Parashewanella spongiae: one gene and its partners. The protein of the gene in region 1 interacts with the protein of each later gene in a pairwise test. Links are inferred from orthologs where the notes say so. Each region holds a gene or a part of one and is shown on either strand. Other genes may lie near its edges.

The links.
Region 2: the proteins of ssb (region 1) and recO interact in binary tests that used the Escherichia coli proteins (3 or more experiments, as listed by UniProt). The link is inferred for Parashewanella spongiae from one-to-one orthologs.
Region 3: the proteins of ssb (region 1) and E2I05_RS03010 interact in binary tests that used the Escherichia coli proteins (3 or more experiments, as listed by UniProt). The link is inferred for Parashewanella spongiae from one-to-one orthologs.
Region 4: the proteins of ssb (region 1) and priA interact in binary tests that used the Escherichia coli proteins (3 or more experiments, as listed by UniProt). The link is inferred for Parashewanella spongiae from one-to-one orthologs.

Annotation. Positions count from the first base shown.
Region 1 is NZ_CP037952.1:4,739,560-4,744,530, forward strand. What follows is about bases 840-3,772. They hold ssb (single-stranded DNA-binding protein), read left to right. Parts: upstream 840-1,969; coding sequence 1,970-2,575; downstream 2,576-3,772. Other genes in these bases: E2I05_RS18675 (MFS transporter), read left to right, coding at 840-1,900; E2I05_RS18685 (hypothetical protein), read left to right, coding at 2,895-3,707. Also shown: E2I05_RS18670 (hypothetical protein), read left to right, coding at 1-261; more of E2I05_RS18675, read left to right, coding at 530-839; E2I05_RS18690 (hypothetical protein), read left to right, coding at 4,317-4,838. UniProt on the Escherichia coli protein: Plays an important role in DNA replication, recombination and repair. Binds to ssDNA and to an array of partner proteins to recruit them to their sites of action during DNA metabolism. Acts as a sliding platform that migrates on DNA via reptation.
Region 2 is NZ_CP037952.1:1,399,895-1,404,858, reverse strand. Bases 607-3,532 are described here. They hold recO (DNA repair protein RecO), read right to left. Parts: upstream 2,453-3,532; coding sequence 1,760-2,452; downstream 607-1,759. Other genes in these bases: rnc (ribonuclease III), read right to left, coding at 3,503-3,532; era (GTPase Era), read right to left, coding at 2,499-3,506; E2I05_RS05325 (DUF2785 domain-containing protein), read left to right, coding at 1,141-1,767; E2I05_RS05330 (hypothetical protein), read left to right, coding at 835-1,101; E2I05_RS05335 (MbnH family di-heme enzyme), read left to right, coding at 607-787. In the rest of the region: more of E2I05_RS05335, read left to right, coding at 1-606; more of rnc, read right to left, coding at 3,533-4,183; lepB (signal peptidase I), read right to left, coding at 4,185-4,964. UniProt on the Escherichia coli protein: Involved in DNA repair and RecF pathway recombination.
Region 3 is NZ_CP037952.1:840,320-845,114, forward strand. The notes cover bases 987-3,743. They hold E2I05_RS03010 (DNA polymerase III subunit chi), read left to right. Parts: upstream 987-2,011; coding sequence 2,012-2,476; downstream 2,477-3,743. Other genes in these bases: pepA (leucyl aminopeptidase), read left to right, coding at 987-1,941; E2I05_RS03015 (valine--tRNA ligase), read left to right, coding at 2,491-3,743. Outside these bases: LPS export ABC transporter permease LptF, read right to left, coding at 1-158; more of pepA, read left to right, coding at 433-986; more of E2I05_RS03015, read left to right, coding at 3,744-4,795. UniProt on the Escherichia coli protein: Part of the beta sliding clamp loading complex, which hydrolyzes ATP to load the beta clamp onto primed DNA to form the DNA replication pre-initiation complex.
Region 4 is NZ_CP037952.1:748,737-753,772, forward strand. The notes cover bases 1,457-4,454. They hold priA (primosomal protein N'), read right to left. Parts: upstream 4,055-4,454; coding sequence 1,859-4,054; downstream 1,457-1,858. Other genes in these bases: E2I05_RS02660 (hypothetical protein), read right to left, coding at 1,457-1,742; E2I05_RS02670 (hypothetical protein), read right to left, coding at 4,361-4,454. In the rest of the region: more of E2I05_RS02660, read right to left, coding at 1-1,456; more of E2I05_RS02670, read right to left, coding at 4,455-4,648; E2I05_RS02675 (pentatricopeptide repeat-containing protein), read right to left, coding at 4,736-5,036.

The DNA of each region.
Region 1 (4,971 bases):
GGGATAGCTTTGCCTGGTGGAGTTCTTTTCATTACATTGGGCATCTGCTTATGTGGCTTAGTTATTCATAGCGCAAAAGATGCGAGTAAAGCGGCAAATCTATTACTAAAAAAATGCCAAGACGCAAACTTAAACTACACCAAAAAAGATGTACTGAAAGCCATATCTGAATACGGTGAAGAAGCTGAACATAAATTATTAGTCGATAGCATTCCAGCAAGGCAAATCCATGGTGTTATTGAAAGAACAACCACGGTCTAAAGCAACATTTTAAAATATCGGGAATCAAGACTTGTTCAAGCTGGTTTCTGCCTAATTTTAAGCATTAAGGATTTAGTATTATATGAAATTTCTCTGGTTAATCAAAATTAATAAATACAGGTAAAACAACAATACCAACATCAACAGATTAAATATCAATAACTTACAACAATATTAATACGGAATTACCCAACTTTGTTTTTGAGTTACCTAATTTCCCTATGGTAATATGATCGTTCTGCAGTTTTTTGATGTTTAAGGTAAAAACATGGCCAATAGTGGCTTATCTAACATAGAAAAAAAAGTCGCCTTCTCTCTCGCCAGTGTGTTCGGCTTGAGAATGATGGGATTATTTATGATCATGCCCGTCTTCGCACTTTATGGTCAACATCTTGAAGGATTTTCACCATTATGGGTTGGTGTTGCCATTGGCGCTTATGGTTTAACCCAAGCTCTTTTGCAAATTCCATTAGGCATTTTATCGGATAAGATTGGCCGTAAGCCAGTCATACTGTCTGGTTTGCTCTTATTTGCCATCGGCAGCATTATTGCCGCCAATTCAGACAGTATTTACATGGTCGTTTTCGGCCGCGCGGTACAAGGTATGGGAGCAATTGCCGCTGCCGTGTTAGCGCTTGCCGCTGACTTAACCCGCGATGAGCAACGTACCAAAGTCATGGCAATTATTGGTATGTGTATCGGGTTTTCATTTGCACTGGCGTTATTAGTCGGACCGATTATTGCCGAGCATCTTGGGCTTTCTGGGCTGTTTTTTATGACCGCTTTATTTGCGGTATTTGGCATGATCATCGTACAAGTTTTTATTCCGACTCCAGTATCACACGCCCCTAAAGGCGATACACTCGCGGCTCCGGCACGCTTAAAAGCCATGTTAAAAGATCCGCAATTGCTCCGTCTCGACCTCGGCATATTCATTCTTCATTTAACTTTAACGGCTGTATTTGTGGCTTTACCATTTGTGTTGGTCGATGCTGGTTTTGCGAAAGAACAACATTGGAAACTCTATTTCCCTACCTTTATCGGTGCTTTCTTTTTAATGGTGCCCTTGATCATCATTGGCGTAAAAAAGAAAAACACCAAAGTTACTTTTCAAATTTCGCTTATCATCATGGCACTTGCATTGGGAATATTAGCCATATCCGCAGGGCATTTACCGCTTATCATCATGGCGATTTTATTCTTCTTCACAGCCTTTAATTACCTCGAAGCCTCACTGCCCAGTTTAATTGCAAAGTTTTGCCCAGCTGGTGATAAAGGCTCAGCCATGGGCGTATATTCAACCAGTCAATTTTTGGGTGCATTTTGTGGCGGCATGCTTGGCGGAGGCATCTATCAGTTTGTCGGAGCAACAGGTGTATTTTTATTGGCTTTAGCTTTAATATGTTTTTGGCTAGTATTAACCTTAGGCATGAAAAATCCGATATTGCTAAAAAGCTATACCTTAGCGGCTAACATTAAAGATAAACAGCAAGCCAGTGTTATTGCAGAGAAATTATCCGCCATGAAAGGCGTTGCTGAAGCAATATTGATCATCGAAGAGCAAGCGGCATACTTAAAGGTTAATGACCAATTTGATATATCCGAAGCTCGAGCTGTGTTAGGCTCTACAGAATTGTAAAAAATCGAACCGCGTACCTTTGCCGTAACGCAAGTAAGCAATAATTCAAAATAATCTCAGGAGATATTAATGGCCAGTCGTGGTGTTAATAAAGTAATTCTAGTTGGTAATTTAGGTCAGGACCCTGAGGTTCGCTACATGCCAAATGGTGGGGCTGTCACTAACTTCACTATCGCAACTTCCGAAACTTGGAAGGATAAACAAAGTGGTGAGCAAAAAGAGAAAACTGAATGGCACCGTATTGTGATCTATCAGCGTTTGGCTGAAATTGCCGGTGAATACCTGCGTAAAGGCTCAAAAATCTATGTTGAAGGTCGTTTACAAACAAGAAAGTGGCAAAATCAGCAAGGTCAAGATCAATATACGACCGAAATCATTGTTAATGAAATGCAAATGCTAGACAGCCGTCAAAGTGGCCAAGGTGCGCCTGCTCAAGGTGGTTATGGTAATCAAGCTCAGCAACAACCTAAGCAAGCTTATCAACCACAACAGCAAGCACCTGCTGCACCTGCTGCACCTGCTTATCAACCACAACAACAAGCTACACCTGCTTATAACCCTGCACCTCAACAGACACCAGCTCAAGCTGCGCCAAAACCGGCACAAGCCGATCAACCACAGCAAAACTTTACACCGAATTTAGATGACGGTTGGGATGACGACATCCCATTTTAACTTAAGATAAATGACTAAGGAAAATTGCGGAAGAAAGTATACCGATGAGTTCTTGTCACTCCAGTGCAGGCTGGAAGCGAAGTAACGACAGTTTTGTATGTCGGTAGTCTAGTGTCTTTGCTTTTTTCTATAAAAGTCGCTGGATACCAGCCTTCGCTGGCATGACAAAGATTGGTACTTTCTAAATCGCTAGCTCCTAAATGTTGAAAAACATTCACTCTGTATAAAAAAGCCCAGCCACTCACTGGGCTTTTCTTCTGTAAAAAAAGGGATTAATAGTTTATTATTTCACTTCACTTCAAGGAATGAGGATTATTTTATGCTTACAAGGACGTGGCATTTTGCTTTATTTACTATTTTTTTATGTTTATCTTTACCCACTAATTCAAAAAACATTACTAAAGCAGATGTTATCAAGACTTCACTGCCATTTATAAAACAGAGTTTGAATGCAGCACCTTTAGAGTGTTTAGGGATCAGCAAGTCACAGCTTGACTCAACCTTCGAACAAGCGAACCAGACCTGTCAATCCAATATCCCTCAATCAATGCCGCAACATGAATTTGAACAACAGCTTGATCAGTTTTCCAACTGTATATCGGCTGGTGTACAACAAGCTTTTGATATACCGGATGAACAAGTGCAACAATGTGTAGATCTTGCCGAATTGAGAGATTCAGAATTCGTAGAATCTGACTATGATGATCCCAAAGCTTATCTAGAACGAATGACTGGTAAATTAAATGATGCTTTAATTCAACACGCTCAGTTGTCTGATACAACAAATATCCCATTTCCTTTATATCCTAATCATAAGGTGATCAGTCACTTCCCTGATGGAATGGGGAATTTGTCGAATGAAAAGTCTTTGCCTGTATTGGTTATTGCGAGCAACGACTCATTTGATGATGTCGTCACTTTCTACCAGAAGCATCTAACAAGCTTTCCACGCTATAACGTCAATGATGGCGTAATTTTTATGGAAGAAGAAGTCCCTAATTTTGACCTACTCAGGCATTTTAGTGTTTACACTTCAACACCTCATGTAATGATTGAAGATATGAGAGACAGTCCAATCGCTAATAAAGTGGGTGGTACAAAAGTCGAAATTAGCTATCGCAAGAAAAACTAAAAAAGGGCGATTCAGCCCTTTTCCTTAATCCTAGAAACATTAGTTGACTGCGTTCTCAAGCGTAGAAAAAATGGCTGATAGTAAGGCGTAGCTTGCAGCAAGCAGTTATTCTACTTGCAAAAGTTACAACGCTGATAGCAGTCATTTTAGCAAGCTTGTGAACGTAGAGCACTTCACTCATTGGGTGCAAACCATGATGATAAAATCATCGTATTGCTCAAACAGTTACTCATATACTCAGCGTTCGACTGACGTTTTATCGTGAAAATAACCGCTAATACCTATTCCCAAGCCTGTTAGTGAAAACATAAAAGCTAAAAATCACTTCGTCTTTAGCTTTAGGTTGGAAATAATCTTCAAATCTCAGCGAATACAATTTTCATGGTGTAGGGTGATAGAAAAATAGATCAAAAGACCCTAGTGCCTTTGCTTTTTTCTATAAAGCCACTGGATACAAGCCTTCGCTGGTATGACAAAGATTGTACTTTCTAAATCGCTAGATACCTAAAAACTTTAACTCATTCACCGATAGAGAGTTTTATTTACTGTTTTTTCTTTATTAGGGTAAGATTACAATTAACTATCTAAAAACAAACTTTGGAAGGCATTATGACAATATCTAATACTTCCTCTGCTACCTCCCTTCAAGCAGTTAGCTTTCATCAAGGCGATTCTTCTTGCTCCCTTAGAAATGTCGACACACAAAGCAGCTCTAGTATCAATGAGCACAATAATGCACTAGGTAGTTTTCACTCAGGAAGTGAATCAGGACTCGGTTCAAGTGCTTCAAGTCAGGTTTTTTCAAACTCACCTTCAAAAAATCTTTCTACAACTAGCATGGGTGCACTACAAACATCCGAGCAGGGAATTGGGGCTAATGCACCTTTTAATATGAATTTTGATTTGTCATCCAAGTCACAAATCGCACTTACCAATGCTTCAGCATTAACTAAATTTATGAAACCAGGAAGGGTTAACAGTGAATTAGGACAATTCCACAATGCAACCCCTCCCATGTTCACCATAGGCAGCTCAAATTTAGAAGATTCAATCGAAGAGCTTAAATCCTCCTCTCCTCCGAATCAAAAGCCTGCTGAGTCCGTTCGTCACTCCCCAAAAAGTGAACTTTAATTTAATCCTAAGTTAAAGGATCCACCTTCTTAGAAGTTGGCTTTGCCTTTCGCCCCCCTATAAGGGGGCTGGTGCTTGCCCTCTTAGAAGGCAAGCTGTTGTCCCCGATACTTGCGAATTAAAAATCTAATCT
Region 2 (4,964 bases), 3.3 Mb from region 1 along the record:
ACTGCCTATCTTTGGTGATAATCCAATAGAGCTTGGTGTGAGTGGAAATGAACAGATGGTATTAAGTCGTTTTAAACGAGCCCCATACCCCAAACTTTTCGACGCCGCATTTGCGAGCCAAAATGTAAAACCGACATTCACCAATATCACCCAAGCATTATCAAGCTTTGTTCGAAGTTTAATTTCTTTAGACACAAAGTTTGATAAATACGCCTATCAGCAACAAGATGAAGCATTAACGCCGGATGAATTAGTAGGGATGAACTTATTTTTTTCAGAGCGACTAGAATGTCATCATTGTCATGGTGGGTTCAACTTTACTCAATCCACCACTCATGAAAAACAACCTCTAGATAGACGACCGTTTCATAATACTGGTCTTTATTATACCGAGCGTCCCGATTTTGTATTAACTCAACTTGATCAACAAGGTGTCAGTAAAGGTTATCCTCAAGTAGATACTGGATTAGCCGAAGTAAGTGGCAACTTTTTAGATGATGGGAGGTTTAGAGCGCCAACTCTTAGGAACATTGCTTTAACTGCGCCATACATGCACGACGGCAGCATTGCCACTCTTGAAGAAGTCATTGATGTATATGCTGCAGGTGGACGTAATATTACTTCCGGAAAATATCCGGGTGATGGAAGGCTGCATCCGCTCAAAAGTCCTTTTGTGAAAGGTTTTGAATTAACTAAGAAAGAAAAAGAACAACTTATTGAGTTTCTTCATACACTCACTGACCTAAATTTTATACAAAATCCTAAACATAAAAACCCATGGCACTAATGGACTTATAAGACTACAACGTTTTCAATAATGATAAGGACAATCGAATGAAAATAACTTTTGGGGTATTACTCATAACCCTATTGTTCAGCACAGTAACACAAAGTAAAGAGGTTATTAATGCAAATTCGGCAAGTGAAAAATGCGATAATAACAATGCCTTCGTCAACGAGCTTATAGCGCTTAAAAAGAAAAACTTCGAATTAAAAAATAATGATAAGAAACAAAAATTATCTATATTTTTACTCAATTGCTTAGCCAGTCCAAAACCCCAAATTAGAGATGGGGTTGCTTACTCAGCACTAAGCCAGTGATTAAGAGCCGATGAAATCAACAAATCAACTCAACTGGATATGTTTAATTTCCTCATTAATACGTTAAGCTCAGAAGTCAATGATTCACATGGTGTTTATAAATCTTTTTCTGCATTAGTACTTGCTGAGGTTGTTCGCGTAGACCGTAAGTCACCTTACCTAACTGCAGAACAAAGATTGCTTGCTGTTAAAACAGCCGTCCAGTATTTAAATAGTATCAATGATTATCGAGGTTTTGATGACACTGTAGGTTGGCGGCATGCTATCGCACACGGCGCTGACTTGATGTTACAACTCATGCTGAATCAGCAAGTAGAAAAGAACAGCCTAGACGAAATGCTCACTGCGTTGGCTAACCAAATCACACCACAAAATGGGCACTTCTATATTTACGGTGAGCCTGAACGAATTGCACGGCCTATTATTTATACCTTTTTAAGACAACAACACACACTTGCTGAATGGGACTTTTTTATTGCTAAAATCAGTAACCCTGAACCCTATCGAAATTGGAATCATGTATTCAAAAGCCAGCAAAGTTTAGCAAAATTACATAACACCAAAAGCTTTTTATTTTCGCTGTATGCCAATATCAAAAATAGTAAAAACGAGACATTAAAAAAGATGGTTCCAGCGATAGAAGCCGCTATGAAAAGAATTAACTAGCTGGTTTATTGCGTGATGTTAAAAACAATTGTCGACTCAATAGTGTTTTTTGCCCAAGTAAAGGTTTCAACATCTCCCTCATTAGAAATTTAAGCTCTTTAAAGTGAGCAGGTTGGATGTTGTTTTCTCGTAAAGCTATTAAGCTTTGACCTGAAAAGCTGCTTTCAATTTTAGTGTTTAAGCAAGGACTAAAGCCTTGCTCGGAAATAAACCGATAATAAATATCTTCTTCGAAAGGATCTCTATTTTCATCAAACTGCAAGCTTGGCATTGCACCTAACTCTTGCAATAAATGATATTCAAAAAGACGCAATTGGCTCTGACAAAATTCAGAAGCCATTTGTAACAAGGTTCGATGATAAATCTGAAATAACTCTGTTGCATCATGATGAATCGACAAAACGCGCACAGTCAGCTCATTAAGATACATGCCTGAATATAAGGCTTGGCCTGATAGTGGGACTGCTGGAGCAGCGGCCTCGATCTGCCCCAATGTTTTTAGTTCTGAACGACCGGAAAGCGTAAATATAAGCGGTTGAAATGGCTGTAGTACAGATTTAATTGAACGTTTGCCACTACCTAAGCGAGCTACGGCATCCACTCTGCCCTTTCCATCGACTAGCAAGTTAACTAAAGCTTTCGATTCTTGAAAAGGACGGTGATGTAAAACGTAACCTCGCTCCATTGGCGTTATTTCCTAGTTGTTTTGCAGCCTATGCTGATAGAATTTGTTATTCTTCACCGTAACCTAAGCTACGGAGAGCGCGTTCATCATCAGCCCATCCAGATTTTACCTTTACCCAAACTTCTAGGAATACTTTATTATCAAATAGAGTTTCCATATCCAATCGAGCCTGAGTCGCAATCGTGCGAATGCGTTCGCCTTTATTGCCAATGACCATACGCTTCTGGCCTTTTCGCTCCACAAGAATGAGCGCATTGATGTGGTAAACACCATTTTCCATGAGCTTAAATTGCTCGATTTCAACGGTAGCATCATACGGCAGCTCGTCACCCAAAAATCGCATCAATTTCTCGCGTACAATCTCTGAAGCCATAAACCGTTGAGAACGATCGGTCACATAATCTTCAGGAAAGAAGTGAGGACAAGCTGGTAGTGCTTCATTAGCAAGCTCTAAAATACGTTCAACATTGGTGCCGTTTTTAGCTGAAATAGGCAATATTTCATCAAATTTTGCTTTAGTTGCGATTTGTTCAAGATACGGAAACAGAGCTTCTTTATCTGTAATATAATCAACTTTATTAATAGCTAGCACGATTTTACGGTCGAGCGCTTCTGCACCACGTGTAAGCTTTTGCAAGACCATTTCATCATCTGCGGTCCAGTTCATTCCATCAACCACAAACACTACCATGCAAACGTCAGCTAACGAACTCGATGCGGCTCGGTTCATCAATCGATTAATCGCACGACGTTCTTCAATATGTAGCCCCGGAGTATCAACAAAAACCGTTTGTCTCGGCCCATCAGTATGAATGCCCATAATACGATGACGTGTGGTTTGCGGCTTTTTAGACGTAATACTGATTTTCTGATCCAGTAAACGATTCAACAAAGTTGATTTACCTACATTAGGACGACCAACAATGGCGACCATTCCACAAAAAGTTTCGTCATACTGTACCGCTTGTGGAGAGGTTTTATTTATACTGGCTAGTAGTTCATCGAGGCTAGGTTCTACAGCTGAGGTTTCTGACGATTTTTGGTTACTACTCATTTAGCTAACAGCTCCAACATTTGAGCCGCAGCATTTTGTTCTGCTTTACGGCGAGATCCGCCAACTCCGATAACGGGTTGACCGACTTTTTCTATTTTACATTCAACAGTGAATGTTTGATCGTGTGCTTCACCCTTAATTTTCTTGACCCTATAGTCTGGGAGTGGCTTTTTAAGCCCTTGAAGATGTTCTTGAAGCAAGGTTTTAGGATCTTTTTGATTTACATTTGGCAGTATCTCTTTCAAACGCACTGCGTACCAGTCTAAAAGTAGTTGCCTGATAGTTTCGAGATCTGAGTCTAAATAAATGGCACCTATAATAGCTTCCACAGCGTCCGCTAGAATTGACTCTCTGCGAAAGCCACCGCTTTTCAGTTCGCCTGGGCCCAAATGCAAATACTCACCCAATCCGAACTCTTGACCTATCACAGCCAATGTATCGCCACGAACAAGCGTTGCTCGCATCCGGCTCATGTCACCTTCTGTTGCCTTAGGAAACTGATGATATAAAGCATCAGAAATCACAATAGATAAAATTGAATCACCTAAAAACTCAAGCCGCTCATTATGCTTGTGGCTAGCACTTCTATGAGTCAAAGCTTGGGTTAACAGTTTATCATTCTTAAATTTGTACCCTAAAGTACGTAACAAACGATCGTTATTTTTCCACGATTTCATACTACACAATTCCGCCTACGCGATTAAATCGAACACCTGTTGGTATCCAAGTCGGCAATAAATCAGCTTCCGTGCGCTCAAATTCAAAACTTATCCAAATTGCTACTGCTTTACCCACTAAATTAGCTTCAGGAACAAATCCCCAAAAACGGCTATCAAGGCTATTATCTCGGTTATCGCCCATCATGAAATACTGGCCTTCAGGTACAACAAACTCATAAGACTTAGTTCCAGCTTGTCTAAGGTAGGCCTGAGTCATTTCACGGCGCGATGGGTTAATCAGGATATCATGATTAACATCACCCAACTGCTCTTCATAACGCAACATCGCTACACCGTCTTGGTTAAATTCACCACGGTTGAGTTCATCAGTATGGACTACTTCAGCCTTCGGGCAATCGGATTTATCAACACAAGCTTTAACAATTGAAAGGTGTTTATTACGATAAATAATTTTATCACCTGGCAAACCAATCACTCGTTTAATGTAATCAACTTTTGGATCTACTGGATATTTAAATACAACGACATCACCACGTTTTGGCTTACCTGTTTCAACAAGTTGGCTTCGCCATACAGGATCTTTTAAGCCATAACTGAATTTTTCAACCAAGATAAAATCTCCAACCAGCAAGGTTGGCATCATCGAACCGGAAGGGATTTGAAAAGGTTCATAAATAAACGAACGCAAAACCAGAACAAAGGCTATTACCGGAAAAATAGAATGTGCTGTTTCCACTACCGCAGGTTCACGAAGGATTTTTTCTTTCGCGTCATCATC
Region 3 (4,795 bases), 3.9 Mb from region 1 along the record:
GCAAGTAAAGTGGTTATGAGTGAAGCGGGAAAATCGCCGTCAGTGGCATCGGCCAAAATTCTCACAAAGTGCTGACTGATAAAAATGGTGAGTAAAACTGTTAAAACAGCGAGTTGAGCTTTAAAAACTTCTCGGATTAAATATCTAAATACAATCACAGGCCTGCCCGGAATCTAATCTTGTGTTTTTGCTGGAATAGGAATAAGTTTCATGTAAACTGTCAGCACTCAGTGATTTTAGCTTACTTTACAGCAAAAAAAACAGACTATATCACCTTTAGAACTGGAATATTAGTGCGCTAAAGTTGCAGTTCGTCATTATCATGTATCCGTGAATGTTGAAAATGCTTTGCAACCTCTCTAAAACCAAGCATCTTCATGATTCACGTGTAATTAAATTATAATTTTTGTATTTAAGAATCTAGGAGTGCTCATGGAGTTTAGCGTAAAGAGTGGTAGCCCAGAAAAACAACGTTCTGCATGTATTGTTGTCGGTGTTTATGAACCTCGTCGTCTATCTGGAATCGCTGAGCAACTTGACCAAATCAGCGATGGCTACATCAGCAACTTACTTCGCAAAGGCGATCTTGAAGGTAAGTCAGGCCAAATGTTGCTATTACACCACGTACCCAATGTATTGAGTGAACGTGTCCTATTAGTAGGTTGTGGTAAAGAGCGTGAATTAGATGAACGCCAGTACAAGCAAATCATCGCTAAAACTATTAATACCTTAAATGAAACTGGTTCGATGGAAGCCGTATGCTTTTTATCAGAACTGCACGTGAAAGGGCGCGATATTTATTGGAAAGTGCGTCAAGCGGTCGAAACCACGAATGACAGCTTATATTGCTTTGATACGTTAAAATCGGTTAAAGATGAAACACGTCGTCCATTGCGGAAAATCGTTTTTAATGTCCCAACTCGACGCGAATTACCAGCAGGTGAGCGTGCGATTGAACATGGTAACTCAGTGTCAGAAGGCATGAAGCTTTGCCGTGACGTGGCTAATATGCCACCGAACATTTGTAATCCAGCTTACTTGGCCTCTCAAGCTCGTCAAATGGGCGAAACCTATAATAGCCTAACGGTGTCAACTGTTGGCGAAGAGCAAATGGCTGAATTGGGTATGCACTCATACCTTGCGGTTGGTCGTGGTAGTGCCAATGAGTCTATTATGACTGTAATGGAATACAAAGGCGCTGCAGATAACACCGAAAAGCCGATAGTTTTAGTGGGTAAAGGACTGACTTTCGATGCGGGTGGTATTTCGTTGAAACCTGGTGAAGGTATGGACGAAATGAAGTATGACATGGGCGGCGCCGCAGGTGTTATTGGTACCATGAAATCACTATGCGAAATGAACCTTCCAATTAATGTAATCGGTATTTTAGCTGGTTGTGAAAACATGCCATCAGGTAATGCTTATCGCCCTGGCGATATTTTAACAACAATGTCAGGACAGACAGTTGAAGTATTGAATACAGATGCAGAAGGCCGCTTAGTACTTTGTGATGTATTAACCTATGTTGAGCGTTTCGATCCTGAATTGGTTGTTGATACTGCAACTTTAACAGGCGCTTGTGTGATTGCATTGGGTAAGCATGCTTCAGGCCTGTTTTCATCACACAACCCATTAGCACATGAATTGTTGAATGCTGGTGAGCAAAGTGGCGATAGAGCGTGGCGTATGCCGTTGTGGGATGAATATCAAGATATGTTGGATAGCCCGTTTGCCGATTTCACCAACTTAGGTGGTCGTCCAGCAGGTTCAATAACAGCTGCATGTTTCTTGTCACGCTTTACCAAAAAGTACAACTGGGCGCATTTAGATGTGGCTGGTAGTGCATGGAATAGTGGTCAAAATAAAGGATCTACCGGACGTCCTGTACCGATTTTAACTCAGTTTTTGATTAACCGTTCAGGTGTTGAGCTCGGAGAGTAAAGGCTAGCAGGTTAGCAATGAAATGAGGCGAAGCATTAGCTTCGCCTTTATTTTTAAGGAGCAAGAATAGATGAGCCAAGCTACATTTTATCTAATGGAACCCGATGAGAATCTAGATGCAATTGAAGCTCTGCAAGGGTTCGCTTGTCAATTAGCTCATTTTTATTATGAAAAGCAATTACGGATTTATGTGCATTGTGGCAATCGTACAGATGCACACCAAATTGATGAATTGCTTTGGCGCTTCGAAGCCAGTGCTTTTGTGCCACACAACTTAAAAGGGAGTGGTCCTCAAGGAGGATCACCAGTAGAAATTGGTTACGATCCACAAGGACCGCAACAGATTCGACACCTATTGATAAATCTTGCAGACCAAGCCCCTGCTTTTGCGGTAAACTTCAGCCAAATTATCGATTTTGTTGCTGCAGATGACGTTAAAAAAACGCTGGCTCGTGAACGTTATCGCCAATATCGCGGAATGAGTATTGAGTTACAAACTCAAGATCTCGCCAAAGATGCATTTAAATTTGTTTGAGAAAGAATATTTCCATGGAAAAAACATACGATCCTCAGTCTATAGAACAAACGCTTTACCAAAATTGGGAAGCACAAGGTTATTTTAAGCCCCACGGCGATACTAGCAAGGGCAACTATTCCATTATGATCCCGCCACCAAACGTGACGGGCAGCCTGCACATGGGGCACGCGTTTCAAGATACTATTATGGATACCTTGACGCGTTACCAACGCATGAAAGGTAAAAATACCTTATGGCAAGTGGGTACCGATCATGCTGGTATCGCTACCCAAATGTTGGTGGAACGTAAGCTTGATGCTGAAGAAGGCCAAACGCGTCATGATATTGGTCGTGATGCGTTTATCGACAAGATCTGGGACTGGAAAAATGAATCAGGCGGCACTATCACTAAACAACTTCGCCGCTTAGGGGCTTCAGTTGATTGGGATCGTGAACGTTTTACTATGGACGCGGGCTTATCAAAAGCCGTGCAAGAAGTTTTTGTAAAATTGTACGAAGATGACTTAATTTACCGTGGTAAACGCTTGGTGAATTGGGATCCTAAATTGCACACCGCGATCTCAGATCTTGAAGTTGAAAACAAAGAAAAACAAGGCTCAATGTGGCACCTTCGTTATCCATTAGCCGATGACGCATTAACCGCAAACGGTAAAGATTATCTAGAAATTGCCACTACTCGACCAGAAACTATGCTCGGTGACAGTGCGGTTGCTGTCCACCCAGATGATGAACGTTACCAAAGCTTGATTGGTAAGTTTATTATCCTACCAATTGTTAATCGCCGCATTCCTATTGTTGCCGATGATTATGTGGATCAAGAATTTGGCACTGGCTGTGTAAAAATTACGCCAGCACACGACTTTAACGATTACGAAGTCGGAAAGCGTCATAACCTGCCAATGTTTAATATTCTTACTATTGATGCGGCAATCCGTAGCGTGTCAGAAGTGGTTAATACCGATGGCACGAGTAATAGTACGATAGATGGTTCTTTACCTGAACGTTATGCCGGTCTAGATCGTTTTGCGGCCCGTAAAGCTGTCGTTGCCGAATTTGAAACTTTAGGTCTGTTAGTAAAAATTGAGCCACACGGGTTAAAAGTCCCTTATGGTGATCGTTCAGGTGTAGTTATTGAACCTTTGTTAACCGATCAGTGGTATGTCGCTGTTGAGCCAATGGCGAAAACGGCGATAGAAGCTGTTGAAAACGGTGAGATTAAGTTTGTTCCGCAGCAATACGAGAACATGTATTTTTCATGGATGCGTGATATCCAAGATTGGTGTATCTCACGTCAGTTGTGGTGGGGACATCGTATTCCTGCTTGGTATGACGACTCAGGTAAAGTTTATGTTGGTCGAGATGAAGCTGAAGTCCGCGCCAAACATAAGCTAGATGATTCAGTAGTGTTAAATCAAGATAACGACGTACTTGATACATGGTTTAGCTCGGCTTTATGGACCTTTTCAACATTAGGTTGGCCAGATAATCTGGAAGACTTAAAAACCTTCCACCCAACTGATGTGCTTGTAACCGGTTTTGATATCATTTTTTTCTGGGTTGCCAGAATGATCATGATGACCATGCATTTTATTAAAGATGAAGACGGCAAACCACAAGTACCATTTAAGACTGTATACGTCACAGGACTTATCCGCGACGAAGCGGGCAACAAAATGTCGAAGTCAAAAGGTAATGTACTTGATCCACTCGATATGATTGATGGTATCGATCTTGAGTCCTTAGTCAGTAAGCGTACTGGCAACATGATGCAACCTAAATTGACTGCGAAAATAGAAAAAAGCACTCGCAAAGAATTTGCCGAAGGAATCGAAGCTCACGGCACAGACGCGCTTCGCTTTACCTTAGCAGCAATGGCTTCAACAGGACGTGATATTAACTGGGATATGAAACGTCTTGATGGCTATCGCAGCTTTTGTAATAAGCTTTGGAATGCGTCTCGCTACGTACTGATGAACACAGAAAGCGAAGATTGCGGCTTTGGTTCAAATCAAGATATGGAGCTATCTCTAGCCGACCGTTGGATCACTGGATTATTTAATAACACAATAAAAGTATTTGACGATCATATGGCGGCTTATCGTTTCGACTTAGCCGCAAATACTTTGTATGAATTTACTTGGAATCAGTTCTGTGACTGGTACTTAGAGTTGACTAAACCTGTGTTACAAAGTGGTACAGAAGCCCAAATGCGTGGTACTCGTCATACCTTGATTACCGTATTGGAAGCTATGCAACGCTTAATGCACCCAATCATGCCGTACATCACTGAAACTATTTGGCAACGTGTTAAACCAA
Region 4 (5,036 bases), 4.0 Mb from region 1 along the record:
CGGTTAAAGTCTTCTGAACCTTGGCTATTACTACCTAAACTAAATATTAAATTACTTGCATTTATGTTTCTTGACGCATGATTAACAACAAATATAGAACCTCTGTCTCCTGCTCTTAGATCTAGGCTGTTAGTCCTTACCGGGCTGCGTCTTGTTGTCCGAAATGTGATCTTGGGTGAGCTGTCTGCCTCGATATTAAAGGTAAATTTAATATTATAGTCAGTTGATTGTCCATTGTTGCTAACCGTAAAGCCCAGTATCAGAGGCTCATTATCCCCTCGGGTGATGGCTGAGCTGGCATTGTCTAAATCATAATTTAAGGTACAAATGTCATTTCTCGTAACAGAGCTTGAGCTGGTATCAACTTTTTCGGTGAAGTCTTGTTTTATATTCGGTGAGTCCCCAATATTATTGATCCCAAGGCACGTTCCGCTAAAGATATTTCTCATTTCGCTAGGTATAGTATCAAATGTATTGGTAAGTTCAGATGCCGAGAGGGTGCTGTAATTGAGATTTCTGAAGATGAAGTGCCCGTGTTTTACTGTCGAACTATCGCTGTTTTCAGGTGTTAGGTTGATCGTTGTTCCCGAAGAGAGAGCACGCCCGGTTTCGTCTTCAATACTGATATGTTGGATGGCGTTTTGACATTGAAATTGTGCATCTCGTGCGTCTATACCTTCACTAGCCTGTCGTTGAGGTAAATAAGTACATTTATTGATCTGGTTGTCATCAGTAAATAAAGCAAACTCTGTGGCACTTAAAGTATTGCCAGTCAAAGAGCTTGGGTGAGCAATTTGCTTCAAGACAGCATTACTGACTTCGGGAGCGATAAAATTGTTGGATGAGAAACCCTCAGTAGGAAATAAATTACCCAAGGTAGAAACTTCTGTTTTTGAAAATTCCTGAACAGTATCGTAACTCACCAAGTATCGTTCACTGTTTTTCAGCAAAGAAAACGCATTATTATTTATGGTAATTGTGTTAGAGCTGGGAGCAGAATTCCTATCTACAAAGCCGCTTAAATCACCTTCCATTCCAACATCTGCACGGATTAATCTTCTAACCGCTGTACTTGAAAGGGTTGATGCAGTTAAGCCTAAACCGTAAATTTCCATCCCATTGTTGTTAAAATGAAATTGCGGTAAGTTGGCAGTATAAGACATGTTGTTTTCAGAAACACTCATAACAGCTGAGCAGTTCGTTACTGAGGCAGATGTAAAACTTAAGGTACAATGAGCGAGCGCACCGTAGCGAGTCGAGTCAGCAATAGAGAAGTGGGTGATCCCATCGTTCGTAAAATTACTTCGCTCCATATGTAATATGTTGCCACTTAAGGAACTAATACTCATTATTTCTCGTGATGTTGCAAAATCAGCAAGTCTGGATTGGTTGGTTATTCTACCGTCATTATTAGTAAGCAACGAGTAAAGCTGATTTGAATTTCTTTTTAAAATATATAAACGTCGCTGATCGGGGTGTGCAACATCGCTAGAAGACGGAGCAATGGCTACAATGTTATAGGGCTCGATTAAATTAGGTACTTGAAAGTTTTGGCAGGCAGAAAGGCCATTATTGGTTATCACGCATTGAAGAATTGCGTTGTGATCGGTATTTGCTATATAAACAATATTGTGTGGCCCTTTTGCTATGTCAGTCGGTAAATCAATGGTTAGAGTAGCGTAGGAGATTGTTGAATAAAGTAATAAAGTTAAGCAGTAGATAGTTTGTATTGTTCTTCTCATAATTAATACTCATTCAAAATGGAATAAATAATGAGTCTATTCTTCTAATGATGAGCTAATAAATAATCAAATCTTATAATCCAAATTCAACAAGAATAAATTTTTAATACAATGTGTTACAGTAAGTCTTGAGGATCTCTATCAATGCTCCAACGGCATTTCTTAGCTTCTGGTAATAACTCGGCTTGTGTTTGCGCATGAGAAAAAGCTTGTTGCAGCATTTTACGATGTTTGCATTGAAACATTAAATGGCGGCGAAACTTTCCTGCTTTTCTATCCATGGGCGCAGGCATTGGGCCAATAATTTCACAGGCTTCATTTTGAGGTAACAATTGGCCAAGTTTATGAAGAAATGCGTCAGCATCTTCAGCATTGTGAGCTTCAGCGCGAATTAACACCATATGCCAAGCTGGTGGCAATAAGGCTTGTTGTCGTTCATTCAGTTGGCTACGCGCAAATTCACCATATCCACGGTTTAGCAAGTCTCGTAATAACGGGTTATCGCTTTGGTGTGTCTGTAACAATACAGTGCCGGGTTTTGTTGCCCGTCCAGCCCGTCCGGCGACTTGTGTGTAAAGTTGACCAAAGCGCTCTGGTGCTCGAAAGTCAGCGCTAAATAGTGCGCCATCCACATCCAATAAACCAACCAAAGTCACGTCAGGAAAGTGGTGACCTTTTGCTAGCATTTGAGTACCAACCAATATCTTGAACTCCCCTTTATGAATAGCATTTAAGTGGCTTTCTAGAGAGCCTTTTCGTCTTGTACTATCGCGATCTATTCGCACTACCGGATAGTTAGGAAATTCATTCTGTAATGCTTGTTCGAGTTGTTCTGTGCCAATACCTTGACCAATCAACATGGTACTGCCACATTGATGACATTGTTTTGGTATTGCATACTGGTTACCGCAATGATGACAGCGGATTTCATTAAGCCCTTGATGTACAGTGAAAAAGGCGTCGCAACGGTCACATTCATGCAAATGTCCACATTCGTGGCACAGTAAGGCCGGAGAAAACCCACGGCGATTAAGAAAGAGCAGAACTTGATTACCTGAATCCAAGTGAATACGGATTTCATTAATCAAAGCCGCTGACATTCCAGCTTTTAAAGGTTGATTTCGAATATCAATAATACCTTGACGAACTTTTTCAGCCACTCCCGCTCGGTGGGTTAACGACAAATGTTGATATCGACCATTTAACGCATTTTGTAAAGTTTCAAGTGAAGGTGTTGCTGAGCCTAAAATAACCGGAATGTTTTCAATATGCCCACGCATAACGGCGAGATCTCTAGCATGATATTTTACGCCTTCTTGTTGTTTAAAGCTGGAATCATGTTCTTCATCCAATATGATGATGCCGGGATATGGCATCGGGCTAAATAGTGCTGAACGTGTACCAATTATGATGACGGCTTCGCCTGAACGAGCCAATTGCCATGCTTCTAGACGTTGTTTGTCGGTGAGAGCTGAATGCATCACAGCGACAGTAACATCAAAGCGACGTTTAAAACGGCTAATGGTTTGCGGTGTTAAGCCAATCTCTGGCACTAAAATCAGTGCTTGTTTGCCTTGCTTTAAGACAGATTCAAGTACCGCAAGGTAAACTTCAGTTTTTCCTGAGCCTGTAACCCCTTCAAGTAAGCTGCAATGATAACCATCTTGATTTGAGAGGGTTGCGACAGCAACGGCTTGCTCTTTGTTAAGACGATGAGGAGCCTCAAGCAGAGTAAGGTGTGAACGCCATGTCAAATCAGTTTGAATTTGGCGCTCAATTTGTTCCACCCAGCCTTTATCTCGGGTCGCTTTTAATGCGGCTTTACTGAGTTCAAGATCATTAAATTCAAGCTGAGTAAGCGGCTGTGTTTTGAGTGTTTCCAATAATCGCTTTTGTGCCGGTGATCTTTTGAGGGTATCAAAATCGAGTGCAAGACCAGTGTGAGTGAGTTGAAGCTCAGATATGGTACCTTGCTGACTGTCTGCACCTTTACGTAATGCCACTGGTAAAGCTTGGCTTAACATTTGCCCGTGGCTGCAAAAGTAATATCCTGCTGCCCAATCACAGAGTTTTGAAAGGCTAGAGGGGAGTAGCGGTTTATCATCTAGTACAGCAGTGATGAACTTAATCTTATTTTCGGGGACATCACATTCATTAGTAAGACTTAGTACCAAACCAATGAGTTGTTGAGGGCCAAAAGGCACTTTAACACGGGCACCAATACACACATCGCCTTGTATATTTTCAGGTAAACGATAACTGAAGTTTCGACGCAATGGAACAGGTAATGCAATTTCCACAAAAGTAGACATAAAATGATGATAAACAGAATGAATACGTTAAGTGTACTTAGGCTGTTTTGTAAGAGCCAGTGATATTATTAGATACTCAAGTTTCGGTGTTCATTTTTAACTAAAATCATAGGTACTTTCCAGTAAAAATAGCCTCTTGGCGTAATGTAAAAGTATCCATTTGCAAGACTTGATTAAAAAACGAGGTCATTTCTTCGTTGATTTTATTCAGTATGATTTCGCTTTCTGTTGTTGATAACGAAGAAATACTAGAAACTGCATCGCTGAACAAAGCCTTAAATAAGCCCCATAATTTACAAGCAAAATCTAATTTTTGTAGACTGTCGCAAAGCAGGTTTCTTGAGTCACAGACTTTGGCTGAGTAGTGACTCTATTAGCAAACATAGATATGGTGTCAACTTTCAACCAAACCCAAAGCATTAGTAAGTAAACGACTTCGGTTGCTTCAATACCCGAACGTTTACTGAAGCCACAAGATGTCAACATTGAAACAAAACCAAGCAGTTTCCATGATGTGCTGAACGAATTATTAATTTGAATGCCTGAACGCTGTAAAAAATTAGAAGTAAGTGATGGAAGCGAAAGTGATTTCATGTCAATATTTGTCTGAGAGTTGGTGTGTTTTAGTTTTTGTCTAAGCAACAAAATTATAACACACTAACTCTCACATTTTTTTATATATCAGTAAAATACGCACACTTTGTTATTGGTTTTGAACTTCGAATGAGAGTATAACCTAAGTTGCAGCTTCTCTAAGGGGAAGTCTAAGGGGGTGTCTAGCAATACAATCATTCCAGACTTGAATTTATCCTCGATAAACTCAAGTCCAAATTCATCTTTGAGAAAACTTATCATTCCATTTTTTAAAGTATTATTGCCATGGCATCCAGTTATGATCGATGTTATGTTGGGTTCATTGTTTTGTTTGTGGTAACAAAATAATAGTTTTGCGAAAGCTAATGAAACACCTTGAATATGTGTA